2 regions of the Arthrobacter sp. PAMC25284 genome follow, and region 2 is predicted to be linked to the other one. Evidence: predicted binding sites of a transcription regulator. Region 2 holds the regulator's gene; the other holds the start of a gene.

Region 1 (4,414 bases), 1.5 Mb from region 2:
GGCTGGACTGATTCCGCGTCCTTGCCCCACAAAATAGCGACAAGGGGCACGTCGCCGCCTGCCGGGGTGCGGCGGTGCGCCACTGCGCTGATGGCGGCGGCCGTGATGGCCTCCCAGCCCTTGTTGCGGTGCGAACCGGCTGCGCCGGCCCGGACGCTCAAAACCCTGTTCAGCAGCAGCACGCCCTGCTCCGACCACCGGCTGAGGTTCCCGTGGGTGCGCGGCGTCAGCCCAAGGTCGGCCTCAAGTTCCTTATAGATATTGGCGAGGCTGCGCGGAACAGGACGGGTGGTGCCGCTGACGGCGAACGAGAGCCCGACCGCGTGTCCGGGCGTCGGGTAGGGGTCCTGACCCACCACCAGGACCCGGACGCCCGCCAGCGGCTGCCGGAACACCCGGAGCATGTTCGACGGCGACGGCAGGACCTCGTGCCCGGCGGCGACTTCGCCGGCCAGGAACGCCAGAACGGCGCGCAACGGCCCCTCGACCGGCGCCAAGGCCTCCACCCAATCCGGCGCCACAAGGTCGGCCAAGGGCAGCCGGGACATTTCGGCGAAGCCGACAGCGTCGCCCTGCGGAGGCTCCAGCTCAAACAATGCATCGGGATCAAACACAGGACCCATTCTCGCAGGCGCGCAAATGACAAGCCGATGCTGCGCCCGTACCATGGAGGGGGACTTTTATCGGGCCGAACCAGGGAGCGTGACGTGGCCGAAGCAGCGCAGAAGCACCTTCCGTTGGAAGACCACCTTTCGTCGGAAGACCACTTTTCGTCGGAAGACCACTTTTCGTCGGAAGACGCAGCCACGGCAATCGAGGCCCCGTCGGAGGCGGCGCGGGAGTCTGAATTGAACGCCCGCGACCGGCAGATGCTGGCCTTGGAACGGCAGTGGTGGAAGTATGCCGGGGCCAAGGAACAGGCCATCCGGGAGCAGTTCGATGTGTCCGCCACGCATTACTACCAAATGCTTAACGCCCTCATTGACACCGAGGCTGCGCTGGCCCAGGATCCTATGCTGGTGAAGAGACTGCGTAGACTACGTACGTCACGTCAACGTGCCCGCACCGCCCGCCGCTTGGGTCCGGGCGCGTAAATCCGCGAGAAGCACGGCCGTGCGGACGAAATTCTGCCCACCACGGACACCCCGCAAGAAATCAGCAAGGACAACGTTTCTATCATGACCAAATATGCTCGGGATGAATTCGATCGGGTACCGGAGACCTCCACGCGCCAGGGTGTCCACCGGGCCGTCACTGAAGCGCGCAGGCGCAGCCTCGTGCCCATCCTGAGCCTCGGCGGCATCGCGCTGGTGATTGGGATCCTGGCTTTCGTGTTCCTGCCGAAGCTCGGATTCGCCCCGGCCGGGGACGCCGCTGTGGCAGCAGCCCAGTCCGGCGCCAGCGCTTCTGCCTCGCAGGCACCAACCGCAAGTGCAACCGAGACGCCGGGCGCGGTCCCGCCCGCCGCACCGTCCGATCCGACGCCGTCGGCATCGGTCCCGGGCGCCGAGTCGAATGCCCCGGCCGTGGACAAGACCCAGCCGGTGACCATCTACAACGGGACCACCACCGCCGGACTAGCCAGCAGGGCCGGCGCCACGGTGGCCGGTGGCGGCTGGACACTCGGTACGCTCGGGAACTGGCCCGGCGTGCCACAGTCGACTTCCGTCATCTTCTACAACGGACCGGACCAGAAGGATAATGCCGAGGCCTTGAGCGACCTCCTCGGCATCCCCGAAACCCTGGAGTCAGCCGACTTCAACGTACCGCTCGTTGTCGTCCTGGGTCCCGGTTTCCAGTAACTTTGCACGGTGACGGTGACGGGGCCCGGTCACGGCTGAATAACTCACTTATCCGCCCACGGGGCGGCTGAGCCGGCGCCCGTTGCCGTCGGTAGAGTTGCCGCAGACTCCGTTTCACAGCAGCGGCACACAACGAGGTGCGCCGCGCCGGCTAGAAAGTGGTGGACCCCATGGCAGTAGGCACCGTCAAATGGTTTAACGTCGGCAAGGGCTACGGCTTTATTACGGTGGAGGGCGCCGATAACGACGTCTTCGTGCACTGGTCCGCGATCGAGGGGCCGGGGGACCGTGCGCTGAACGAGGGACAGCGCGTGGAACTGGAAATCGGCGAAGGCGAAAAGGGTCCGCAGGCGGAAAACGTCCGTCCGCTCCAGTAGGCCCGCGCGGAACCGGCGGCTGATCGCTCGTAGCGAATTGCACCGCCGCAGGGCCGGGCACGAGCCGTTCACTGCTTGCACTCTCCCCGGGGGAGTGCTAATTATTGATCTAGCACTCCTGCGTATTGACTGCTAACTCTGCGCCCGGTTCGGCCGGTCAGCAGACGCGGCAGCCGGAGCAGGAGCGAAAGAAATATCTGGCTGGGGTGAGATCCGGATTCGGTGGCGTACAGAGGCCGCTGGAGAACGATCGTCCGTCGCGGGCACCGCAGCAAGGTTCATTCTTAACGACTGTCCCGAAAGGACTACTGCCGTTATGGCCAAGATCATTGCATTTGATGAAGAGGCACGCCGCGGCCTTGAGCGGGGACTGAACATCCTCGCCGACGCCGTCAAGGTCACCCTCGGCCCGCGTGGACGCAACGTCGTCCTCGAAAAGAAGTGGGGCGCCCCCACGATCACCAACGATGGTGTTTCCATCGCCAAGGAGATCGAGCTGGACGATCCCTACGAGAAGATCGGCGCCGAGCTGGTCAAGGAAGTTGCCAAGAAGACCGACGACGTCGCTGGCGACGGAACCACCACCGCCACCGTCCTTGCCCAGGCCCTCGTCAAGGAAGGCCTGCGCAACGTCGCGGCCGGCGCTGACCCGCTGTCCCTCAAGCGCGGCATCGAGAAGGCCGTTGAGGCCGTGACCCGCGAACTCCTGGCCTCCGCCAAGGAAATCGAGACCAAGGAAGAGATCGCCGCCACCGCCTCGATCTCTGCCGGCGACAACGAGATTGGCGCCCTGATTGCCGAAGCCCTGGACAAGGTCGGCAAGGAAGGCGTCATCACCGTTGAGGAGTCGAACACCTTCGGCCTCGAGCTGGAGCTCACCGAAGGCATGCGCTTCGACAAGGGCTACATCTCCGCTTACTTCGTCACCGACGCCGAGCGCCAGGAAACGGTCCTTGAGGACCCGTACATCCTGATCGTCAACTCCAAGATCTCCAACGTCAAGGAACTGGTTGCTGTCCTCGAAAAGGTCATGCAGTCTTCCAAGCCGCTGCTGATCATTGCCGAAGACATCGAGGGCGAGGCCCTGGCCACCCTGATCGTCAACAAGATCCGCGGCACCTTCAAGTCTGTTGCCGTCAAGGCTCCGGGCTTCGGCGACCGCCGCAAGGCGCAGCTCGCCGACATCGCCATCCTCACCGGTGGCCAGGTCATCTCCGAGGAAGTCGGACTCAAGCTTGAGACCGCAGGCCTCGAACTGCTTGGCAAGGCCCGCAAGGTTGTCGTCACCAAGGACGAGACCACCATCGTCGAAGGTGCCGGCGACGCCGACCAGATCGCCGGCCGCGTGTCCCAGATCCGCGCCGAAATCGAGAACTCCGATTCGGACTACGACCGTGAGAAGCTGCAGGAGCGCCTGGCCAAGCTGGCCGGCGGCGTTGCAGTCATCAAGGCCGGTGCCGCAACCGAAGTTGAACTCAAGGAACGCAAGCACCGCATTGAGGACGCCGTCCGCAACGCCAAGGCTGCTGTTGAAGAGGGCATCGTTGCCGGCGGTGGCGTTGCCCTGATCCAGGCCGGCGCCAAGGCCTTCGCAAACCTTCAGCTCTCCGGCGACGAGGCAACGGGCGCGAACATCGTCCGCGTTGCCATCGACGCCCCGCTGAAGCAGATCGCCTTCAACGCCGGCCTCGAGCCCGGCGTTGTGGTTGACAAGGTCCGCGGCCTGCCCGCAGGCCACGGCCTGAACGCTGCAACCGGCGAGTACGTCGACCTGCTGGCTGCCGGCATCAACGATCCGGTCAAGGTCACCCGCTCTGCCCTGCAGAACGCGGCCTCCATCGCCGGCCTGTTCCTCACCACCGAAGCCGTTGTGGCTGACAAGCCGGAGAAGCACGCTCCGGCTATGGGTGGCGGCGACGACATGGGCGGCATGGGCGGTATGGGCGGCTTCTAGCCCCCTGCTTTCCTGCCACTGCACACGCTGTAGTACGACGGCGGTTCCACCCATGGGTGGGGCCCGCCGTCGGCGTTAAGGGCCGGTGCTGGCAACTTCGGCCGCTGGCGGTGCGCACAACCGTCCGCGACCCGGAAAATTACTGGCGCTGCCGACTTCCGGCAGCGCCGGGGATTTTGCGCAGCGCCAGGGATTCTACGCGTCGGCAGGCCAAGGTGGGGCCCGGGCTGCCCCAAGGGTCTGGCAGGATAGTGGGGTGACAATTACAGCAGCGGCCGACG
Region 2 (4,414 bases):
GCCCGCCTGGCAACAGGGCTCAACGTGGTTGGACTGGGAGAGACCGGACGGCACGCCGTCGCCGGGCTGATTGCCGACGAACTCGTCGACCCGGCCCTTGCCTTCCGGGGCCGCCTGGTGCTTACGCTCAAGGGCCGGTTGCTGGCCGACGCCGTCGTCCGCCGGCTTCTGCCGGGCTAATACCTGCCCGAAGGCCGGCAGGACTGGCTGGGCCGAAACGCCAAGGCTCCGTGCGCCCCGGCCGTACGCCCAACTGATGTTGCCGGCTCGATCGCGGCTACTTGATCCAGCGGAGGTTGAACTCGTAACGGTGCGGCTGGCCGCGGTTGACGTGGATGCCTGCCGCGACCGAGAAACACGTCACGGCAATCCAGATCACGGTGGCCAGGACGGCGAACAGGTTTCCCACGACGGGGATAAAAACAAGCAGATTGGCCACGATTGCGGCGATGGTCGGGGGAAGCGTGAAGTTCAACGCTTCCTTGGACTCCTGCGCCGTGAAGGGTCCGCGGTCCTTGAAGATCAGATAGATCAAGAGGGCCGGGACGCAGCCCAGGATGCCGCCGAAGTGGGCCAACGTGGCCCACTGCCGGTCCTCGCTGGCTGTCAGCGGCAAGGCATTGGCGGGAACGCCATGGTACGGGTGCTGGCCATGGCCGGCCGGGTCGCCCATGTGTTCGTTATCTGCCACGGTGAAGTCCTTCGGATTGCGGTGATGCGTTGTTGCCTGGAAGTGCCCGGGCCGTACACGACGCGCGGGCACCCTTCCAAGAATACGTGCTCGGGCAGGGAAATGAAGCTCGGCGCCGGGGGCCACGCCGTCGCATGGTTACTCCACGGTCAGGAAATCAATGACTTCTTCGACCCGCCCCAGCAGGGATGCTTCCAGATCGGAGTAGCTGAGTACGGCCCCCAGAAGCTTCTGCCAACCCAGTCCGATGTCTTCCTTGGTGGTGTGTGGCCAGCCGAAGGCCGTCAGGATACCGGTCTTCCAGTCGACGCCGCGGGGAATGACCGGCCATTGCTCGATGCCAAGGACGGCCGGACGGATGGCCTGCCACACGTCCACGTACGGATGGCCCACGATCAGCACGTTGCCCGCAGCGCCCGGGGAGGCCATCACCGCATCGGCAATCCGGGATTCTTTCGAATTCGGCACAAGGTGGTCCACCAGGACCCCCAGCCGGCGTCCCGGCCCCGGACGGAAAGCTGCCACAGCGCCGGCCAGGTCATCGATGCCGTGCAGCGGCTCCACAACGATTCCCTCCACCCGGAGATCGTCGCCCCAGACCTTCTCGACGAGTTCGGCATCGTGCTTGCCTTCCACCCAGATCCGGCTGGCTTTCGCCACTTGGGCTCTCTGGCCCTCCACTCGGACCGACCCGGACGCTGTCCGTGCGGCGGCGGCCGGGGCCGGTGCGCGCGGAGCCGGCGGCAGCAGCCGGATCGGCTGACCCTCCAGCAGGAAACCGAAGCCAAGCCGGAAGGACCGCGATTTTCCGCGACGGTCCTCCAGCGCAACGACGTGCATGCCGCCGGACTTCTCGACCCGGGTCACGGCCCCGACCCAGCCGGACTGCACTTCCTCCAGCACCATGCCGCGCTGCGCCGGCACCTCCGGGAGCCGGCTGGGGGCCGGGGCAGACAGGTCCTGGGGTCCCCAGTTCTGGTACGACATCTCTATACACTCTGCTTTGCACTCGGAATCGATGGCTGCCGGTGATCCGGAATCAGATGCCCCGCGGTAATGCCCGGAGCGAATCCAATGCTAACAACGCGGCGACTCATATTAGACTGGTTAGCACTTGGGCATGCCGAGTGCTAACCCGTAGCCGCCGGCCCCGGTGAAAGCGGTCCGGCGCCGGGTGCCCGAACAGCAACACGTGTCGCATTTGGATGGGAGGCAGAGCATGAGTGAACCGCGCAAACTCGAAGTCCTGCGCGCCATCGTGGAGGACTACGTCCATTCCCGTGAGCCCGTCGGGTCCAAAGCCCTGGTGGAACGCCACCACTTGGGCGTCTCGAGTGCCACCATCCGCAATGACATGGCGGCTCTGGAGGACGAAGGCCTGATCGCCGCTCCGCACACGAGTGCGGGCCGGATCCCGACCGACAAGGGCTACCGGCTGTTCGTCGACCAGATTTCCGCCGTCAAACCGTTGTCCCAGGCGGAGCGCCGTGCCATTCAGGCGCTTCTTGAGGGTTCCGAGGATCTCGACGACGTCCTGGAACGGACCGTGCGGCTTCTGGCCCAGCTGACAAACCAGGTCGCCGTCGTGCAGTACCCGCTGCTGAGCCGGGCCAAGGTCCGGCATGTCGAATTCGTGCTGCTGGCGCCCCGGAAGGTGTTGGTGGTGCTTATTGCCGATACCGGCAAGGTGGAACAGCGGGTCATCGACGTCGGGCAGGAACTTCCGGATGAGGCGCTCTCCGAACTGCGGAACCGGTTCCTGGCCAGCTTGGCCGGGACACCACTGAGCTTGTTGGCACTGAGCCTGCAGTCCGTCGTCGCCGGCTGTCCACCGGCCCGGCGAGGGGCAGCCCAGGCGCTGGCCCGCGGCCTGGAGGCACTGGCTTTAAGCAGTCGCGAAGAGCGCATGGTCATGGCCGGCACCGCCAACCTGGCCCGTTCCAACGTGGACTTCCCACTCAGCATCGGCCCCGTCCTGGAGGCACTCGAGGAGCAGGTGGTGATGCTGCGCCTGCTCAGCGACATGGCGGAGGACCCCCGCGGCGTGACCGTGAGCATCGGCCGCGAGAATCCCTACGACGGCCTCGCAGAGGCATCCGTCGTGGCGACCGGCTACGGACCCGATGCGACCGCGAAGGTCGGCGTGCTGGGTCCCACCCGGATGGACTATCCCACCACCATGGCCGCAGTCCGTGCGGTAGCGCGGTACCTGTCGAGGATTCTGGGACCCTGAGGAACTGTTGACGGCCACCAACCCCGCGGACTTCCAGTCCGCACATTGACTTCTTGCCCACCGGGCTTTGCGCCCGGACGGCAAGGCAACTATGGCAGTACAAGAAGGAAGAGAAGCGAATTTTGAGCAGCCACTATGACGTTCTTGGAGTCTCCCGCGAAGCGACGGGCGAAGAGATCAAGAAGGCGTACCGCAAACTGGCACGGACCCTGCACCCGGATGTAAATCCGGGGGCGGACGCCTCGGACCGGTTCAAGGCCGTTACCCATGCCTACGAGGTGCTGTCCGATCCACAGAAACGCCGCGTCTACGACACCACCGGAAATGAGAACGGCACCGACAATGGCTTCGGCGGCGGCAGCTACTCCGGACAGGGCTTCGCGTTCCAGGACATCTTTGAGACCTTCTTCGGCGCAGGCGGCGGACAAGCCGGCCCGGCGTCGCGGGTCCGTCGCGGCCAGGACGCCCTGATCAGCGTGCGGATCGATCTGCGTGACGCCGTTTTCGGCGTCAACAAGAAGCTTGAGGTGGACACCGCTGTCACCTGCCCCACCTGCGAAGGTTCCTGCTGCCGTCCCGGCAGCCACCCGGAACGCTGTGACATCTGCGGCGGCAGCGGCCAGGTCCAGCGGGCCGTCCGGTCCATCCTCGGCCAGGTCATGACGACGGCGCCCTGCGGCTCCTGCGAGGGCTTCGGCACCGTCATCAAGGACCCGTGCAATGAGTGCAGCGGCCAGGGCCGGATCCGCAGCCGCCGTTCCCTGACAGTCAAGGTCCCCGCCGGTGTAGCCACCGGCACCCGCATCCAGTTGTCCGGTCAGGGCGAGGCAGGACCGGCCGGTGGTCCGTCCGGCGATCTCTACGTCGAGATCCGGGTGAACACGGATGCCACTTACGTCCGCGACGGGGACGACCTGCACGCAAGCCTGAACATTCCGATGACGGCGGCTGCCCTCGGCACTGAACTGACCTTGGACACCTTCGACGGCCAGCAGGAAATCGACGTCAAGGCCGGAACCCAATCGGGTGAGATCATCACCCTGCGCGGACTCGGCGTCACCCACCTGCGCGGCTACGGCCGCGGCGACCTCAAGGTCCACTTGCAGGTGGAGACCCCGGGCAAGCTCGACCCGGCCCAGGAAGACCTGCTCCGGCAACTGGCGAAGCTGCGCGGTGAACAGTTCACCGAGGGGAAACTGGCAGCCAGCGGTGGCGTCTTCGCCAAACTGCGGGACCGGCTCGGTAACCTGTAGCGGTGAGCAATCCGGTCTTCTTCACCGAACCGGGAACCCTGGACCAGCAGGTTCCCGGTTCGACCTTCATCCTCGGCGGCTCAGAGGCGCGCCACGCCGTTACTGTGAAACGCCTGGGTGCGGGGGAGCCCGTTGACATCGCGGACGGGGCCGGGAAACGGCTCACCGGCACGGTACGCGCCGCCGCCCCCGGCGAGCTCACCGTCGAATGTTCGGAACTCGCCGTTGAACCCCGGC

What was found. Region 2 encodes HrcA, which represses chaperone genes, less so after heat shock. Its sites were predicted from a motif close to TTNGCACTCGNNNNNNNCGAGTGCNAA; they were not measured.
Region 1: the regulator HrcA is predicted to act here: its motif matches at 2,289-2,315, upstream of groL (chaperonin GroEL).

Annotation. Positions count from the first base shown of each region.
Region 1 covers NZ_CP080382.1:1,881,698-1,886,111, reverse strand. Annotated here, with positions in the region: gene KY499_RS08685 (uracil-DNA glycosylase) at 1-623, opposite strand, end outside; gene KY499_RS08680 (DUF3263 domain-containing protein) at 813-1,094, shown strand; gene KY499_RS08675 (LytR C-terminal domain-containing protein) at 1,179-1,802, shown strand; gene KY499_RS08670 (cold-shock protein) at 1,973-2,179, shown strand; gene groL (chaperonin GroEL) at 2,496-4,133, shown strand; gene KY499_RS08660 (ribonuclease HI family protein) at 4,390-4,414, shown strand, end outside.
Region 2 covers NZ_CP080382.1:411,303-415,716, forward strand. Annotated here, with positions in the region: gene hemW (radical SAM family heme chaperone HemW) at 1-180, shown strand, start outside; gene KY499_RS01915 (DUF4870 domain-containing protein) at 278-691, opposite strand; gene KY499_RS01920 (DUF3097 domain-containing protein) at 830-1,678, opposite strand; gene hrcA (heat-inducible transcriptional repressor HrcA) at 1,911-2,924, shown strand; gene dnaJ (molecular chaperone DnaJ) at 3,047-4,177, shown strand; gene KY499_RS01935 (16S rRNA (uracil(1498)-N(3))-methyltransferase) at 4,180-4,414, shown strand, end outside.